Regions from separate parts of the Streptomyces sp. NPDC002467 genome, predicted to be linked through region 2. Evidence: riboswitches for the same ligand, from Rfam matches in the RefSeq annotation. Region 2 holds a riboswitch; the other holds the start of a gene.

Region 1 (7,384 bases), on a different contig from region 2:
ACCGGATCAATTCCGCGGCGTCGCGGTCGGTGGCCGGGACGAGCCTGTGGGCCGTGTCACCGAGCAGCTCCGAGGCGACGCCCGCCAGCCCGAAGGACAGGACCGCGCCGACGGCCGGATCCACGACGGAGCGGACGACGGTGTCGACCCCGCGCGGCACCATGGCCTGCACCACGGGCAGGAGCTCTGCGGGCTTGCCGAGCCCTTCGGTGAGCTCCTCGTACGAACGTCGCAGCTCGGTCTCGTTTGCGAGGTCGAGCCGTACGCCGCCCAGGTCCGCGCGGTGGCGCAGGTGGGGGGCGGTGGTCTTGAGCGCCACGGGGTAGCCGAGGACCCCGGCGGCCCGGACCGCGGCGTCGGGGCTGGGGGCGGGCAGGGCGGGGAGCACGCGGATCCCGTAGCGGGCGAGCAGCTCGCGGCCGTCCCAGTCGGGCAGGGTCAGCACGCCCCCGCCGTCGGGGTCGAGGTCGACCAGCAGGGCGGCCAGCTGCGCGGCGGCCCCGGGCTCGTCGATGTCCTCGTACTCGGGGACCTGCCCGACCGTGTCGGCGGCGGCCCGTCGCCACTGGCCGTAGCGGACGGCCTCGGCCAGCGCCCGTACGGCCCGCTCGGCCGCGGGGTAGCTGGGGATCCGGTCGGGGTACCCGGCCGCCGGCGCGGCGGGGGCGGTGGCGAAGGGCGGGAGCGGGGCGGGGGCGGGAGTCTCGGCCGGCGGTGCGGGCTCCGTCTCGGTCGGGGGCGCGGTGGGGGTGCGTACCTCGGGGACCGCTCCGGCCGGGAGGGGCTCTTCGGGATCGGAGGCCCGGGCCGCGGAGAGGGCGGCCACCAGTTCGCCGAGTTCCACGTGCACGACGGCGACCGGCTTGCCCGGGACCTCGGTGACGGCGTCCCGCAGGGCGTCGGCGAGGTCGTCGGCGAGCGCGTGCTCGCTCACCCAGGGAATGGCGGTGACGACGACGGCGTCGTTGTCGGGCGAGGCCAGCGCGGCGGCCAGGGCGTCGCGGAAATCGGCCGGGGAGGCGGCGGTCGTGAGGTCGAGCGGCGGCAGCGGGCTCAGGCCCTGGGTCAGGCAGGCGTCGTAGGTGAGCACGCCGAGGGACTCGGAGTTGCCGAGGATCGCGATCCGGGGTCCGGCCGGCAGCGGCTGCGCGGCCAACAGCAGGCCGACGTCCACCAGCTCCGTGACGGTGTCGACCCGGATGACGCCCGCCTGCCGGAGCAGGGCGGAGACGGTGGCGTCGGGCAGCCGGGTGCCGGGGACGAGGTGGCCGGCCGGGGTGTGCCGGCCGCCCTTGGCGACGACCACCGGCTTGGCGGCGGCCGTGCGGCGGGCGAGGCGGGTGAACTTGCGCGGGTTGCCGAGGGTTTCCAGGTACATGAGGGCGACGTCGGTCGCCTCGTCGTCGTACCAGTACTGGAGGATGTCGTTGCCGGAGACGTCGGCCCGGTTCCCCGCCGAGACGAAGGACGACAGCCCCTCGCCGCGCCGGAGCAGGGCCGAGAGCAGGGCGATGCCGATCGCCCCGGACTGCGTGAACAGGCCGATCCGGCCGCGCATGGGCATCGGCGCCGGAGTGAGGGAGGCGTTGAGCTCCACCTCCGGGGCGGTGTTGATCACCCCGTAGGCGTTCGGGCCGATCAGCCTCATCCCGTACGAGCGCACCTGGCGCACCAGTTCGCGCTGGCGCGCCAGCCCCTCGGGGCCGCTCTCCCCGTATCCGGCGGACAGGACGACGAGGCCCTGCACCCCGTGCTCGCCGCAGGCGGCCACGGCTTCCGGGACCCGGTCGGCGGGGACGGCGATCACGGCGAGGTCGACGGGCGCGCCGATGGCCTCGACGGTGCGGTAGGCGCGGACGCCGTCGAGCAGGTCGCGGGTGACGGCCTCGTTGACGGCGTAGAGGTGGCCGTGGAAGCCGCTGTCGCGCAGGTTGCGCAGGGCGGCCGCGCCGACGCCGGCCCCGGAGCGGCTGACGCCGACGACCGCCACCGAGCCGGGGGCGAGCAGGCGCTGCACCGAGCGCGCCTCGGCGCGCTGTTCGCGGGCGCGCTGCACGGCGAGCGAATGGGCGGTGGGTTCGAGGTCGAGGGTGAGGTGGACGGAGCCGTCCTCGAAGCTGCGCTTCTGCTCGTAGCCCACGTCCGTGAACACCTTGATCATCTTGGTGTTGGCGGGCAGCACCTCGGCGGCGAAGCGGCGGATGCCGCGCTCCCGGGCCACCGCTCCGATGTGTTCGAGGAGGGCGGAGGCGACCCCGCGGCCCTGGTGGGCGTCCTGGACGAGGAAGGCGACCTCGGCTTCGTCGGCGGGGGCGGAGGCGGGGCGCCCGTCGGGGCCGATGCGGTCGTAGCGGACGGTGCCGATGAACTCCCCGCCGATGGTCGCCGCGAGGCCGACGCGGTCCACGTAGTCGTGGTGCGTGAAGCGGTGCACGTCGCGGTCGGAGAGGCGGGGGTAGGGCGCGAAGAACCGGTAGTACTTCGACTCGTCGGAGACCTGCTCGTAGAAGCTGACCAGGCGACCCGCGTCCGCGGTGGTGATCGGCCTGATGCGGGCGGTACCGCCGTCGCGCAGGACGACGTCCGCTTCCCAGTGGGCCGGGTACGAGGGGTCCGACTCGTTGGTCATGCCCATACCTTACGGGCCGGAGGCGCGCCGGGACGGGGCGGGTCGCGCTCGCGCGGCGCTATGGGCAATTCCGGACGAAACGGTGCAAGCTGGGGAGGGCCGAACGGCGGGAGATTCGAGACGAAGGTCGGTTCGAGCATTCCGGGCTTCGTGAGAGACTGGTCTAGACAACCGTAAGAACCTGAAGGGCATCACCATGGCAGAGCGCCGCGTCAACGTCGGTTGGGCCGAGGGCCTGCACGCTCGTCCCGCCTCGATCTTCGTCCGTGCGACGACCGCTTCCGGCGTCCCGGTGACCATCGCGAAGGCCGGCGGCGACCCCGTCAACGCCGGTTCCATGCTCGCGGTTCTGGGCCTGGGCGCCCAGGGCGGCGAGGAGATCGTCCTCGCCTCCGAGGCCGATGGCGCGGAGGTCGCGCTGGACCGCCTCGCGAAGCTGGTCGCCGAGGGTCTCGAGGAGCTCCCCGAGACCGTCTGACCCTTCGGGTTCGCCACACACCCGCCGAAGCCGCGGCCCCTCCCGGGCGCCGCGGCTTCGGCATGTCCCGCACCTGCGAGCCGGGGCGTACGCCACCACCTGGCGAGCCGGGGTCGAGGGCAATCCAGCCACTCCCGCCGTCACCCGCGAGCCGAGGTGGGGCCAATCCAGCCCCACAAGCCGTCACCCGCGAGCCGAGGTCGGGGCATTCCAGCCCCTCCGGCGTTTGAGGAGCGGGGTGCGGGGCGGAGCCCCGGCGGCGGAGCCGCACCCGACCCGACGGCCCGGCCGCGCCCCCATAAAGGCCCGGCGCAGCCGAACGGCACGCCCCGGAATTCCGCACACAGAAATCAACCGGCCGCGCACAGCGGATCACACCGCACGGCACAGCGAATTAACTAAAGCCGGAATTCGACCCACACCGCACCGACACCGGCACGCGTCCTTTGTATACGGCCGCTGTTAATGCCGACCGCTCGACATGTTTACGGCAGGTTGCGAAGTGCTCACCGCCGCCCCGATCCGCAACCGGTGCGCCCCGACGGCTCGCTCCGCGTGGGCCGCCGCCAGTACCCGCGCCCGCTCCGCGTCACCCCGGGCCACGGCGTCCACCACCGCGCCGTGCTCCGCCCAGGACTCCACCGGCCGGGCCGGCGCCTCCACCACGTACATCCACGCGACCTTGTGCCGCATCTGCGTGAGCAGCGCGATCAGCCCCGGGCTGCCCGAGGCCTGCGCGAGCGTCTCGTGGAACCAGCCGCCCAGGGACCGCAGGTCCTCCCCCTGGCCCCGCCTGGCCCGCTCCTGGCCCAGCCTGACCAGCCCCCGCAGCACCTTGAGGTGCGCCTCGGTCCGCCGCCGGGCGGCACGGGCGGCGGCGAGCGGCTCCAGCAGCATCCGCAGCTCCAGCAGATCGGCGGCCTCCTGCTCCGTCGGCTCGGCCACACAGGCCCCCGCGTGCCGTCGCGTGGTCACGAACCCCTCGGACTCCAGGGTCCGCAGCGCCTCGCGGACCGGGACGCGGGAGACCCCGTACCGGCGGGCCAGGACCTCCTCGGTCAGCCTGCCGCCCGGACCGAAGGCCCCGGAGACGATGTCGTCGCGAATTGCCGTGCATACCGCGTGCGCAGGAATACGCAAGACCGGACCTCCGCTTTTCCGACTCACACCCTCATTGGTGCCACCACTGCTGCGACTCTATTGCAACACACGACAATTTCCGAGAGCGGCCGGAAATGGGAATCCCGCGGAAACACGAAGACCCCGGCTCGGAGAGCCGGGGTCTTCGGTGAAGCGGGCGGTGCGGCGGAGTCGATCAGAGGTCGACGCCGTGCGAGCGCAGGTAGGCGAGGGGGTTGATGTCCGAGCCGTACTTGGCGCCGGTACGGGCCTCGAAGTGCAGGTGCGGGCCGCTGGAGTTGCCCGTGGAGCCCGACAGGCCGATCTGCTGGCCCGCGGTGACCTGCTGGCCGACGGAGACGTTCAGCCGCAGCATGTGGCCGTACTGCGTGTACGTGCCGTCGTTGTGCTTGATGACGACGTTGTTGCCGTACGCGCCACCCCAGCCCGCCTCGACGACGACGCCCGCGCCCACCGCGTGGACCGAGGTGCCCTCGTCGGCGTGGAAGTCGATGCCCGTGTGGCTGCCGGAGGACCACATGCCGCCGCCCGCGTGGTACTGCGTGGAGACGTAGGAGCCGTCGACCGGGGCGACGAAGGTGTTGAGGCGCTTGCGTTCCTCCTCGCGGGCCGCGCGCTCGGCGGCGTCGCGCTCGGCCTTCGCCTTGGCCTCGGCGAGGCGCTTGGCCTCGGCGGCCTGCTGCTTGGCGTCGGCCTCGGCCTGCGCCTTGGCGGCGGCGCGCTGCTGGGAGTCGGCCTGCTCGGTGATGTCGCCCTGGAGTTCATCGGCGACGACCACGGCACCGAGCGTGTTGTCCTGGGAGTGGTTGTTGCCACCGTTGTCCGCGGCGAAGGCCGGGGCGGCGATGGTGGCGACGACGCCAGTGGTGGCGAGGGCGGCTATGCCGGCGTAACCGGCGGTCTTGCGGCTCAGACGGCTGGAACCGCGGTGCTTGCCGGACGCAGCGGGACGACTGCCAAACGCCATGGAGGGGCTGATCCTTTCCTTCCTTCTCGCCTACCGGGTTAGCTGACGGGTTCGGAGCAGGAAGGTCTCCTACGGGCCTCCTCTTGCGAGGCGGTCCGATTCACCCCAGGGACTGATGTGGGTCCCCGGCTCCCCAGGCTCGCGCCTGACGGGGACTCGGCGATCGCTGACCGGTGCCGCGGATGCGGCGCGTACAACTGACGGACAGCACGGCCGACGCTAGGCGGATCATCAGCCAATCACCAAACAGACACGCCCTTTTGTTGCGTACGCCACACCGCAAACAAGCAACCTCGCCACCAAACGGACAAAAGGGGCCCGGGCGGTCAAGCCGCCCGGGCCCCTTCAAGAAGCCCTGTTCAGGCGCCAGTTGGGGGCGCCGATGGGTCACTTCAGTTGGTGACGACGCTCACTTCACCGATGCCGAGGGCGCGCACCGGCTCCTCGATCAGCGACGCGTCGCCCACGAGCACCGTGACGAGCCGGTCCGCGGGGAAGGCGCTCACGACCGCCGAAGTGGCCTCCACGGTGCCGGTCTCGGCGAGCCGCGCGTACAACTGCGCCTGGAAGTCGTCCGGGAGTTCCTGCTCGACCTGGTCGGCGAGGGTGCCGGCGACCGAGGCCGCCGTCTCGAACTTCAGCGGGGCCACGCCCACCAGGTTCTGCACCGCCACGTCCCGTTCGGCGTCGGTCAGGCCGCCCTCCGCGAGGGTGCGGAGCACCTTCCAGAGGTCCTCCAGGGCCGGTCCGGTGTTCGGGGTGTCCACCGAGCCGCTGATGGCCAGCATCGAGGCGCCCTTGCCGTCCGCGGTGGAGCGCAGCACCTGGCCGAAGGCGCGCACCCCGTAGGTGTACCCCTTCTCCTCGCGCAGCACCTTGTCCAGGCGGGAGGTGAGAGTGCCGCCCAGGCAGTACGTGCCGAGCACCTGGGGCGCCCAGACCCGGTCGTGGCGGTCCGGCCCGATGCGGCCGATCAGCAGCTGCGTCTGGACCGCGCCGGGCCGGTCCACGATGACCACTCGGCCCGTGTCGTCGGCGGTGATCGGCGGCACCGGGCGCGGCTCGGCGGTGTTACCGGTCCACGCGCCCAGGGTGTCGGCCAGGACGGCGTCCAGGTCGATGCCGGTGAGGTCGCCGACGACCACCGCGGTGGCGGTGGCGGGGCGTACGTGGGCCTCGTAGAAGGCGCGTACGGCGGTCGCGTCGATCCGGGCGACCGTCTCCTCGGTGCCCTGGCGCGGGCGGGACATCCGCAGGGTGGCCGGGAAGAGCTCCTTGGAAAGCTGCTTGGCGGCCCGGCGCTGCGGGTTGGCCTGCTCGTGCGGGATCTCGTCGAGCCGGTTGCGCACCAGCCGGTCGACCTCGCTGTCGGCGAAGGCGGGGGCGCGCAGCGCCTCGGCGAGCAGACCCAGGGCCTTGTGCAGGCGGGAGGCCGGGACCTCCAGGGAGACCCGCAGGCCCGGGTGGTCGGCGTGCGCGTCGAGGGTGGCGCCGCAGCGCTCCAGCTCGGCGGCGAACTCCTCGGCGGAGTGCTTGTCGGTGCCCTCGGAGAGCGCGCGGGCCATGATGGTGGCCACGCCGTCCAGGCCCTCGGGCTCCGCGTCCAGCGGGGCGGCGAGGTTGATCTCGACGGCGACGACCTGCTGGCCCGGCCGGTGGCAGCGCAGCAGGGTGAGGCCGTTGGACAGCACGCCGCGCTCGGGGGCGGGGAAGGCCCACGGCCTGGCCTCGCCGGCCTGCGGCCGCGGGTGGAAGGTCATCGTGACGGCTGCGGTGTCGCTCACTGCTCCGCCCCCTCGTTCTCGTCGCTCTCGTCGGACTCGGCGGACTCCTCGGAGCCCGGCAGCGGCTCGTAGACCAGCACCGCGCGGTTGTCGGGGCGCAGTCGGGCCGCGGCCACGGCCTGCACCTCCTCCGCGGTGACGGCGAGGACCCGCTGTACGGCGGTCAGCGCCAGCTGCGGGTCGCCGAACAGCACCGCGAAACGGCACAGTTCGTCCGCGCGGCCGGCCACCGTGCTCAGCCGGTCCAGCCACTCCCGCTCCAGCTGCGCCTGTGCGCGCTCCATCTCCTCGGCGGTCGGGCCCTCGGCGGCGAACCGCGCGAGTTCCTCGTCCACGGCCGCCTCGATGACGGGAACCTCGACCCCGCTGGAGGTCTTGACGTCCAG
Region 2 (7,384 bases):
TACCTGGACATGCTGGCGGGCTTCGGGGTGATGGGCCTGGGCCGCCACCACCCCGTCGTGCGGCAGGCCCTGCACGACGTCCTGGACGCCCAGCTCGCCGACCTGACCCGCTTCGACTGCCAGCCGCTGCCCGGGCTGCTGGCCGAGAAGCTGCTCTCGTACAGCCCCCACCTGGACCGGGTCTTCTTCGGCAACAGCGGCACCGAGGCCGTGGAGACCGCCCTGAAGTTCGCCCGGTACGCCACCGGGCGGCCGAGGATCCTCTACTGCGACCACGCCTTCCACGGGCTGACCACGGGCTCGCTGTCGGTCAACGGGGAGAGCGGCTTCCGGGACGGCTTCGCCCCGCTGCTCCCCGACACGAGGATCGCGCTGGGGGACCTGGCCGCCCTGGAGCGCGAGCTCCGCAAGGGCGACGTGGCCGCCCTCGTCGTCGAACCGATCCAGGGCAAGGGGGTCCTCGCGGCCCCGCCCGGCTTCCTGCCCGCCGCGCAGGAACTGCTGCACCGGCACAAGGCGCTGCTGATCGCGGACGAGGTGCAGACCGGGCTGGGGCGCACCGGCGACTTCTACGCCTACCAGCACGAGCCGGGCGTGGAACCGGACCTGGTCTGCGTGGCCAAGGCGCTGTCGGGCGGCTACGTGCCGGTCGGCGCGACCCTGGGCAAGGACTGGATCTTCAAGAAGGTCTACTCCTCCATGGACCGGGTGCTCGTGCACTCCGCGAGCTTCGGCTCGAACGCGCAGGCGATGGCCGCCGGGCTGGCGGTGCTCTCGGTCATGGAGGACGAGGAGGTCGTGGCCAACGCCCGGGCGATGGGCGACCTGCTGCGCGGGCGGCTGGCCGCGCTCGTGGACGAGTACGAACTGCTCCACGAGGTCCGCGGGCGCGGGCTGATGATCGGCATCGAGTTCGGCCGGCCGTCCTCGCTCGGGCTGCGCAGCCGCTGGACGATGCTCCAGGCGGCCCGCAAGGGGCTCTTCGCGCAGATGGTCGTGGTGCCGCTGCTCCAGAAGCACCGGATCCTCACGCAGGTCTCCGGGGACCACCTGGAGGTGATCAAGCTCATCCCGCCGCTGATCGTGGACGAGCACGACGTCGACCGGTTCGTCGGGGCCTTCCGCGCGGTCATGGACGAGGCGCACGGCGGGTCGGGACTCATGTGGGACTTCGGCAGGACCCTGGTCAAGCAGGCGGTCGGCAACCGCTGACCGCGGGACGTGGGGCCGACGGGGAGGGTGACCGACGGGGAGGGGAGCGCGCGGGCGCGCTCCCCTCCGGCCCGCACGTCAGTCGAGCAGCCGCTCGCGCAGCCGGCTCCGGGTCTCGGGCGTGAGTCCGAGCCCCTGCTCCAGGTAGCGGTCCACGCCGCCCCAGGTCTCCTCGATGGTGTCGAAGGCGCCGAGCAGGTACTCGGCGCGGGCGTCGAAGAGCGGGGCGAGCAGCTCCGTCACCTCGGGGGAGCGGGCCTCGGCGGAGTCGTCGCTCCGGCGGACCCGGTAGCGGCGGTGCGGGGCGTTCGACTCCAGGTAGTCCGCGACGATCGCCTCGCGCTCGACGCCCAGGGCGAGCAGGGTGACGGCGATCGACAGACCGGCCCGGTCCTTGCCGGCGGCGCAGTGCATGAGCGCCGGGACGCTGTCCTCGGCGAGGGCGTGCAGGACCCGGCCGTGCTCGGCCGTGCGGCTCTTGATCATCGATCGGTACGAGTTCGCCATCCGGGCCGCCCCCTTCCCGTCGCCCAGGATCCCGCGGAGCTGTTCGAGGTCGCCGTCGCGGACCATCTTCCAGAACTCCCGGCCGTCGGCCGGATCCGAGAGGGGGATGTTCACGTTCCGCACGCCGGGCAGTTCCACGTCCGGGCCCTCCAGCGCGTGGTCGGCGCCGTTGCGGAAGTCGAAGACGGTGTGGAGGCCGAGTGAACCGAGGAACTCTGTATCGGTTTCAGTGGCATGCGCCAGATGTCCGCTTCGGAACAGTCGTCCCGTCCTGACCCTTCGTCCATCAGAAGTCGGCAATCCGCCCACATCGCGGAAATTGCGCACTCCGGACAGTTCCGGCTCCTGTATCTGCTGGGTCAAGGGAACTCCTCCGCTTCGTGATGCTGCTCGTGGGTGCTCTGTCCGAATTACACTACTTGGCGACAACTTGCCATAAGCGGAGGCGAGATCGGGCGCGTCCCCGTGAGCCAGATCATACGGTGACCGTGAGTGCCTGATCGCGAAAGTCGAATGCCTTCGCAGGACCGGTTGTTGACGGACCGGAATGGACGGAGGGTGACCGGCATTCCCCCGGTTTCCCGTCCCTGTGATTCCGTCAGGAAATTCACGGCTTGTTCGGTGCGGCCTTTTGGGATTACGTTCGCGACCGATCCGGGTGGATCGCCGAATCCTGCCGCCGCCCGGAAACCGCACCCGACCATTCACGCGCGGCAGGAGCGGGGGAACCAGGTAAGCCGCTGTCCCGGAACTCGACCCCGGGACGGCTAGGGGTGAAGCCGAACATGTTCCGTTCATGTGCGGCCGGACATCTCCAGTCCGAACCCGACAGCTCACCTCGCAGGCGCCGGAGAGGAATTCGCCATGCCTGCAAAGGGTAAGCACCGCCGCCCCAAGTCCCTTTCGATATCGCGCGGCTTCGCCGTCGCCGGCACCGGTGGCGCGGCCCTCGCGCTGCCGCTGATGGGTGCTGCCGGTGCCCACGCTGCCGGCGCCCCGGCCACCGCGACGACGGCCACGACCACCGTGGCCCCCGCGGCTGCCCCGCAGGTCCCCGCCGCGCTCAGGGCGGAGTCCGCCGCGCCGACCGTCTACACGGTCGTTCCCGGCGACTGCCTCTCCAAGATCGCCGCCGAGAGCCGGCTGTCCGGAGGCTGGCAGCAGCTCTACGCAGACAACCGCGAGGCGGTCGGCGGCGACCCCGATCTGATCCACCCCGGCCTGAAGCTGAACCTCGGCGGTGCGGGCGAGGCGGCGGCTCCGGCGGCTCCGGCGGAATCCGCCCCCGAGGAATCCGCCCCGGAGGAATCCGCTCCGGAGACCGCGCCCCGGACCGCGCACAAGGCCGCCCCCAAGGCCGCCGAGCAGAGCGCTCCGGAGGCGGCCGAGCAGGCCGCTCCGGCGCAGCGCGAGTCCGCGGCCGAGGCCCCCGCGGCCAAGACGTCGGCCTCCGGGTTCGTCGCCCCGCTCGCCAGTACCGGCATCTCCACCCAGTACAAGGTCGCGGGCAGCATGTGGTCCTCCGGCTACCACACCGGTGTCGACTTCGTCGCGAGCTCCGGCACCACGGTCCGCGCGGTCGGCGCGGGCACCGTCGTCTCCGCCGGCTGGGGCGGCGCGTACGGCAACGAGGTCGTCATCCGACACGCGGACGGCAACTACTCGCAGTACGGCCACCTCTCCTCGCTGTCCGTCTCGGTCGGCCAGAGCGTCACCGCCGGCCAGACCATCGGCCTGTCCGGTTCCACCGGCAATTCGACCGGCCCGCACCTGCACTTCGAGATCCGCACGGGCCCGTCCTACGGTTCCGACATCGACCCGCTGGCCTACCTCCGGGCGAAGGGCGTCAGCGTCTGACGGCAGCCGCCGTCGGAGCACGGACACGCGTGAGGCCGGGACCCGAGGGGGGTCCCGGCCTCACGTGTACGTGTTCCTTATCTCCCGGGTGGTAAAGATCACGGCCCGTCAACCCCTCATTACGTTGGCGTAGGTTGGTTACGAGAGTGAAGGATGTCGTCTCGTGGCAGCGACGACGACGAAAATCAAGACCATCGGCTCGTACGCGGCGATCGGGGACAGCTTCACCGAGGGCGTGGGGGACCCGGGACCCGGGGACACTTATCTCGGCTGGGCGGACCGGCTCGCCGTGCTCTTGGCCGACCAGCATCCGGAGGGCGAATTCCGGTACGCGAACCTGGCCGTGCGCGGCAAACTGCTCGACCAGATCGTGGCCGACCAGGTCCCGCGGGCCAAGGCGCTCGCGCCGGACCTCGTGACCTTCTGCGCGGGCGGCAACGACATCATCCGCCCCGGCACCGACCCCGACGACGTGGCGGAGCGCTTCGAGGCGGCCGTCGCCGACCTCACCGGAGCCGTCGGCCGGGTCGTGATCACCACCGGCTTCGACACCCGGGGCGTACCGGTACTCAAGCACCTCCGGGGCAAGGTGGCGACGTACAGCGTCCACGTCCGCGCCATCGCCGACCGGTACGACTGCCCGGTGCTCGACCTCTGGTCCCTGAGGTCCGTACAGGACCGCAGAGCGTGGGACACCGACCGGCTGCACCTGTCGCCCGAGGGGCACACCCGGGTCGCGCTGCGCGCCGCGCAGGTGCTCGGACTGGACGTGCCGGCCGACCCCGACCAGCCCTGGCCGCCGGAGCGCCCGCGCGGCTCGGTCGACGTGACCCGGGACAACATCCACTGGGCGCGCGAGCACCTGGTGCCCTGGATCGGCCGCCGGCTGCGCGGCGAGTCCTCCGGGGACCACGTCGAGGCGAAGCGGCCCGACCTGCTGCCGCTGTAGGAGAGCAGGGGGAACGACACGCAGGGGGAATGCGGAATCCTTCGGGGCCGGTGTGCGTTGGGATGCTCGTAGACCGACGGACGTCCCGACCGCGCCGTCATCCGACCGCACCGCCCCTGGAGGCGCCTTGACCGGCTCTCGTCCCCTGCGTCCCCGGCTGCGCGCCCTGCGGCCCGAAGCCTTCGGCGCGGACCCCTCGGGGGCCCGGCTGGAGCGGATCCGCCGCTCGCCGAACTTCGCCGACGGCGTCTTCCAGAACCCGGTCGGCGCCCGGAACAGGCCCTCCGGGTCGATGGCGGAATTCGCGAAGATCTACTTCCACCGTGAGCAGCGGATCCGGCGGGCGCCCGCCGCCCCGATCCCGGTCTACCCGACCACCCTCGCCGAACTGGCGAAACCGCCGGTCAGCGGGTTGCGCCTGACCTGGATGGGCCATTCCAGCGTGCTCGCCGAGATCGACGGCCGCCGGGTCCTCTTCGACCCCGTGTGGGGCCAGAGGTGCTCCCCCTTCCCCTTCGCCGGTCCCAAGCGGCTGCACCCCGTACCGGTCCCGCCGGCCTCGCTGGGCACCGTCGACGTCGTGGTCATCTCGCACGACCACTACGACCACCTGGACCTGCCGACGATCAAGGCGCTGGCCGGTACGGACACGGTCTTCGCCGTCCCGCTGGGCGTCGGCGCCCACCTGGAGCACTGGGGCGTCCCGGCCGACCGGCTGCGCGAGCTGGACTGGAACGAGAGCACCAAGATCGCGGGCCTCACGCTCACCGCGACCCCCGCCCGGCACTTCTGCGGCCGCGGCCTGCGCAACCAGCAGCACACCCTGTGGGCCTCCTGGGTCGTCGCGGGCGACGAGCACCGGATCTACCACAGCGGCGACACCGGCTACTTCCCCGGCTTCCGGGAGATCGGCGCCGAGCACGGCCCCTTCGACGCCACGATGATCCAGATCGGCGCGTACTCCGAGTACTGGCCCGACATCCACATGACGCCCGAGGAAGGCGTGCGCGCCCACCTCGACCTCCAGGGCGGCGCCCCGCACGGCGTGTTCCTGCCGATCCACTGGGGCACCTTCAACCTGGCCCTGCACCCGTGGGCCGAGCCGGGCGAGTGGACGGTCGACGCCGCGGAGGAGGCCGGCCAGCCGGTGGCACTCCCGCGCCCGGGCGAGCCTTTCGAGCCTGCGGGAACGCTGCCCTCGGATCCCTGGTGGCGCCCGATCGCCCGCCCGATCAGCCGTACGTGGCGCCGCCCGGAGCAGGTGGAACCGGAGGCGAGCGAGCCCAGGGCGGGTGATCTCGACCTGGCGGGAGAGCGCTGACGCCGGATGCGGATCTGATGCGGGCAGCTCGTTCACGGCCGGCCGCAGATGATCGACTCGACTCCGGCGTCCCACGTACTCGCTGATCACGAGCGCCCGGGGCTACGGCACCCGGGCGCTCGGCGTGCGTCGGCGGGTGGCCGCCGCGGCCAGGGCCTCTCGACGAGGCCGGCGTCGGACCCGGTTCCGACAGCGTTCTCCCTCGACAACTCCTGGGACGCGCCGGGCCGGCCCATCGCCCTCGCCATCGCCCTGCTCTTCGGGTTCTCCGGCACCCTCTTCTCACGGCTGGCCCTGACCGCCACCGGTCAGCTCGTCTCCGGTCCCGGGGCTCCGGCCACCGGGCAGCAGCCGTAGGCCGCCCCGGGGCGCGGTCCCGGAGCGCGCGCCGCATATTCGGGCTGTCGTACGAGCGCTCCACCGGGAGCGGGAAGCACCCCCGTGAAGTTCCCCAACTGGCGCTCAGGGGCGGGATGGTGCGGTCTAGCGTGGGTATCCGGTGATCAACACCGGGCCCCGGGAACGCCGGTGGCCGGGCCCCACGTACCGAGGACGCAGATGTCCGGACTCCGCGCAGCCCGCCACGCCCCGTCGAGACACGCCGCCACCGGTCCCGGCCGGCAGATAAGGCCCCAGCTGTTCCGCACCGCCCTGCTGCCCACCCTCGCCGCCGCGCTGAGCGGGGCCGCCGCGGTGATTTTCACGCTGCAGCTCGGCGGGGGAGCGGGGGAGCGGGACGCCCGGCTGTGGCCGGTGCTCACCGGCTGCGCCCTGCTGGTGCTCGGCGCCCTCGCCGCGGCGCTGCTCGGGGCCCAACGCGCCGCCAAGGCGGTCCGGGACCGGTGCGAGGCGCTGCGCCGCTCCAGCGTGCGCGGCCGCCAGGAACTGCGCACCACGGCCGAGCGGCTGGAGCGGGGCGAGAGCGCGCCCCGTCCGCTGCGGGGTGGCGGTGGCGGTGGCGGCCCGACCGGGCCGCGCCCCGGTGCGGACCCCGCGGGCATCGACGAGTTCTGGCTGCTCTCGCAGGAGCTTCGCGGCGCCCGGGAGCACGCGTACACGACCCTCGTACGACTGGCCGGCCCGGTGGCGCCCTCCGACAGCGACCGCAAGGTCGAGGTCTTCGTCAACCTCGCGCGTCGCCTCCAGTCCCTCGTGCACCGGGAGATCTCGCTGCTCGACGACCTGGAGGACACGGTCGAGGATCCTGACCTCCTCAAGGAGCTCTTCCACGTCGACCACCTCGCCACCCGCATCCGCCGGCACGCCGAGAACCTGGCGGTGCTCGGGGGCGCCGCGTCCCGCCGCCAGTGGACACGGCCCATCGACCTGAGCGAGGTGCTGCGCTCCTCCGTCGCGGAGGTCGAGCAGTACACCCGGGTCAAGGTGGTGCCCCCGGCGGGCGGCAGCGTACGCGGCCACGCGGTCGCGGACGTGGTGCACCTGCTGGCCGAACTGGTCGAGAACGCCACGGTGTTCTCCGCCCCCGACACCGATGTGGTGGTGCGGGCGGAGCGGGTCACCGCCGGGATCGCGATCGA

Evidence for each region. Region 2 has a riboswitch for cyclic di-AMP ahead of ACFYYJ_RS10475 (peptidoglycan DD-metalloendopeptidase family protein). Riboswitches for the same ligand answer to the same signal wherever they lie in the genome.
Region 1: it holds a riboswitch for cyclic di-AMP, as region 2 does, so the genes downstream of both, ACFYYJ_RS32960 (M23 family metallopeptidase) here and ACFYYJ_RS10475 (peptidoglycan DD-metalloendopeptidase family protein) in region 2, are expected to answer to the same signal.

The regions. Positions count from the first base shown of each region.
Region 1 covers NZ_JBIARJ010000020.1:70,878-78,261, forward strand. Annotated here, with positions in the region: gene ACFYYJ_RS32945 (GNAT family N-acetyltransferase) at 1-2,635, opposite strand, end outside; gene ACFYYJ_RS32950 (HPr family phosphocarrier protein) at 2,826-3,107, shown strand; gene ACFYYJ_RS32955 (GntR family transcriptional regulator) at 3,570-4,247, opposite strand; gene ACFYYJ_RS32960 (M23 family metallopeptidase) at 4,423-5,214, opposite strand; cyclic di-AMP (ydaO/yuaA leader) riboswitch at 5,227-5,386, opposite strand; gene ACFYYJ_RS32965 (M16 family metallopeptidase) at 5,607-6,974, opposite strand; gene ACFYYJ_RS32970 (M16 family metallopeptidase) at 6,995-7,384, opposite strand, start outside.
Region 2 covers NZ_JBIARJ010000004.1:168,936-176,319, reverse strand. Annotated here, with positions in the region: gene ACFYYJ_RS10485 (aspartate aminotransferase family protein) at 1-1,212, shown strand, start outside; gene ACFYYJ_RS10480 (tyrosine-protein phosphatase) at 1,291-2,082, opposite strand; cyclic di-AMP (ydaO/yuaA leader) riboswitch at 2,407-2,579, shown strand; gene ACFYYJ_RS10475 (peptidoglycan DD-metalloendopeptidase family protein) at 2,584-3,576, shown strand; gene ACFYYJ_RS10470 (SGNH/GDSL hydrolase family protein) at 3,740-4,525, shown strand; gene ACFYYJ_RS10465 (MBL fold metallo-hydrolase) at 4,653-5,846, shown strand; gene ACFYYJ_RS10460 (hypothetical protein) at 5,895-6,203, shown strand; gene ACFYYJ_RS10455 (ATP-binding protein) at 6,405-7,384, shown strand, end outside.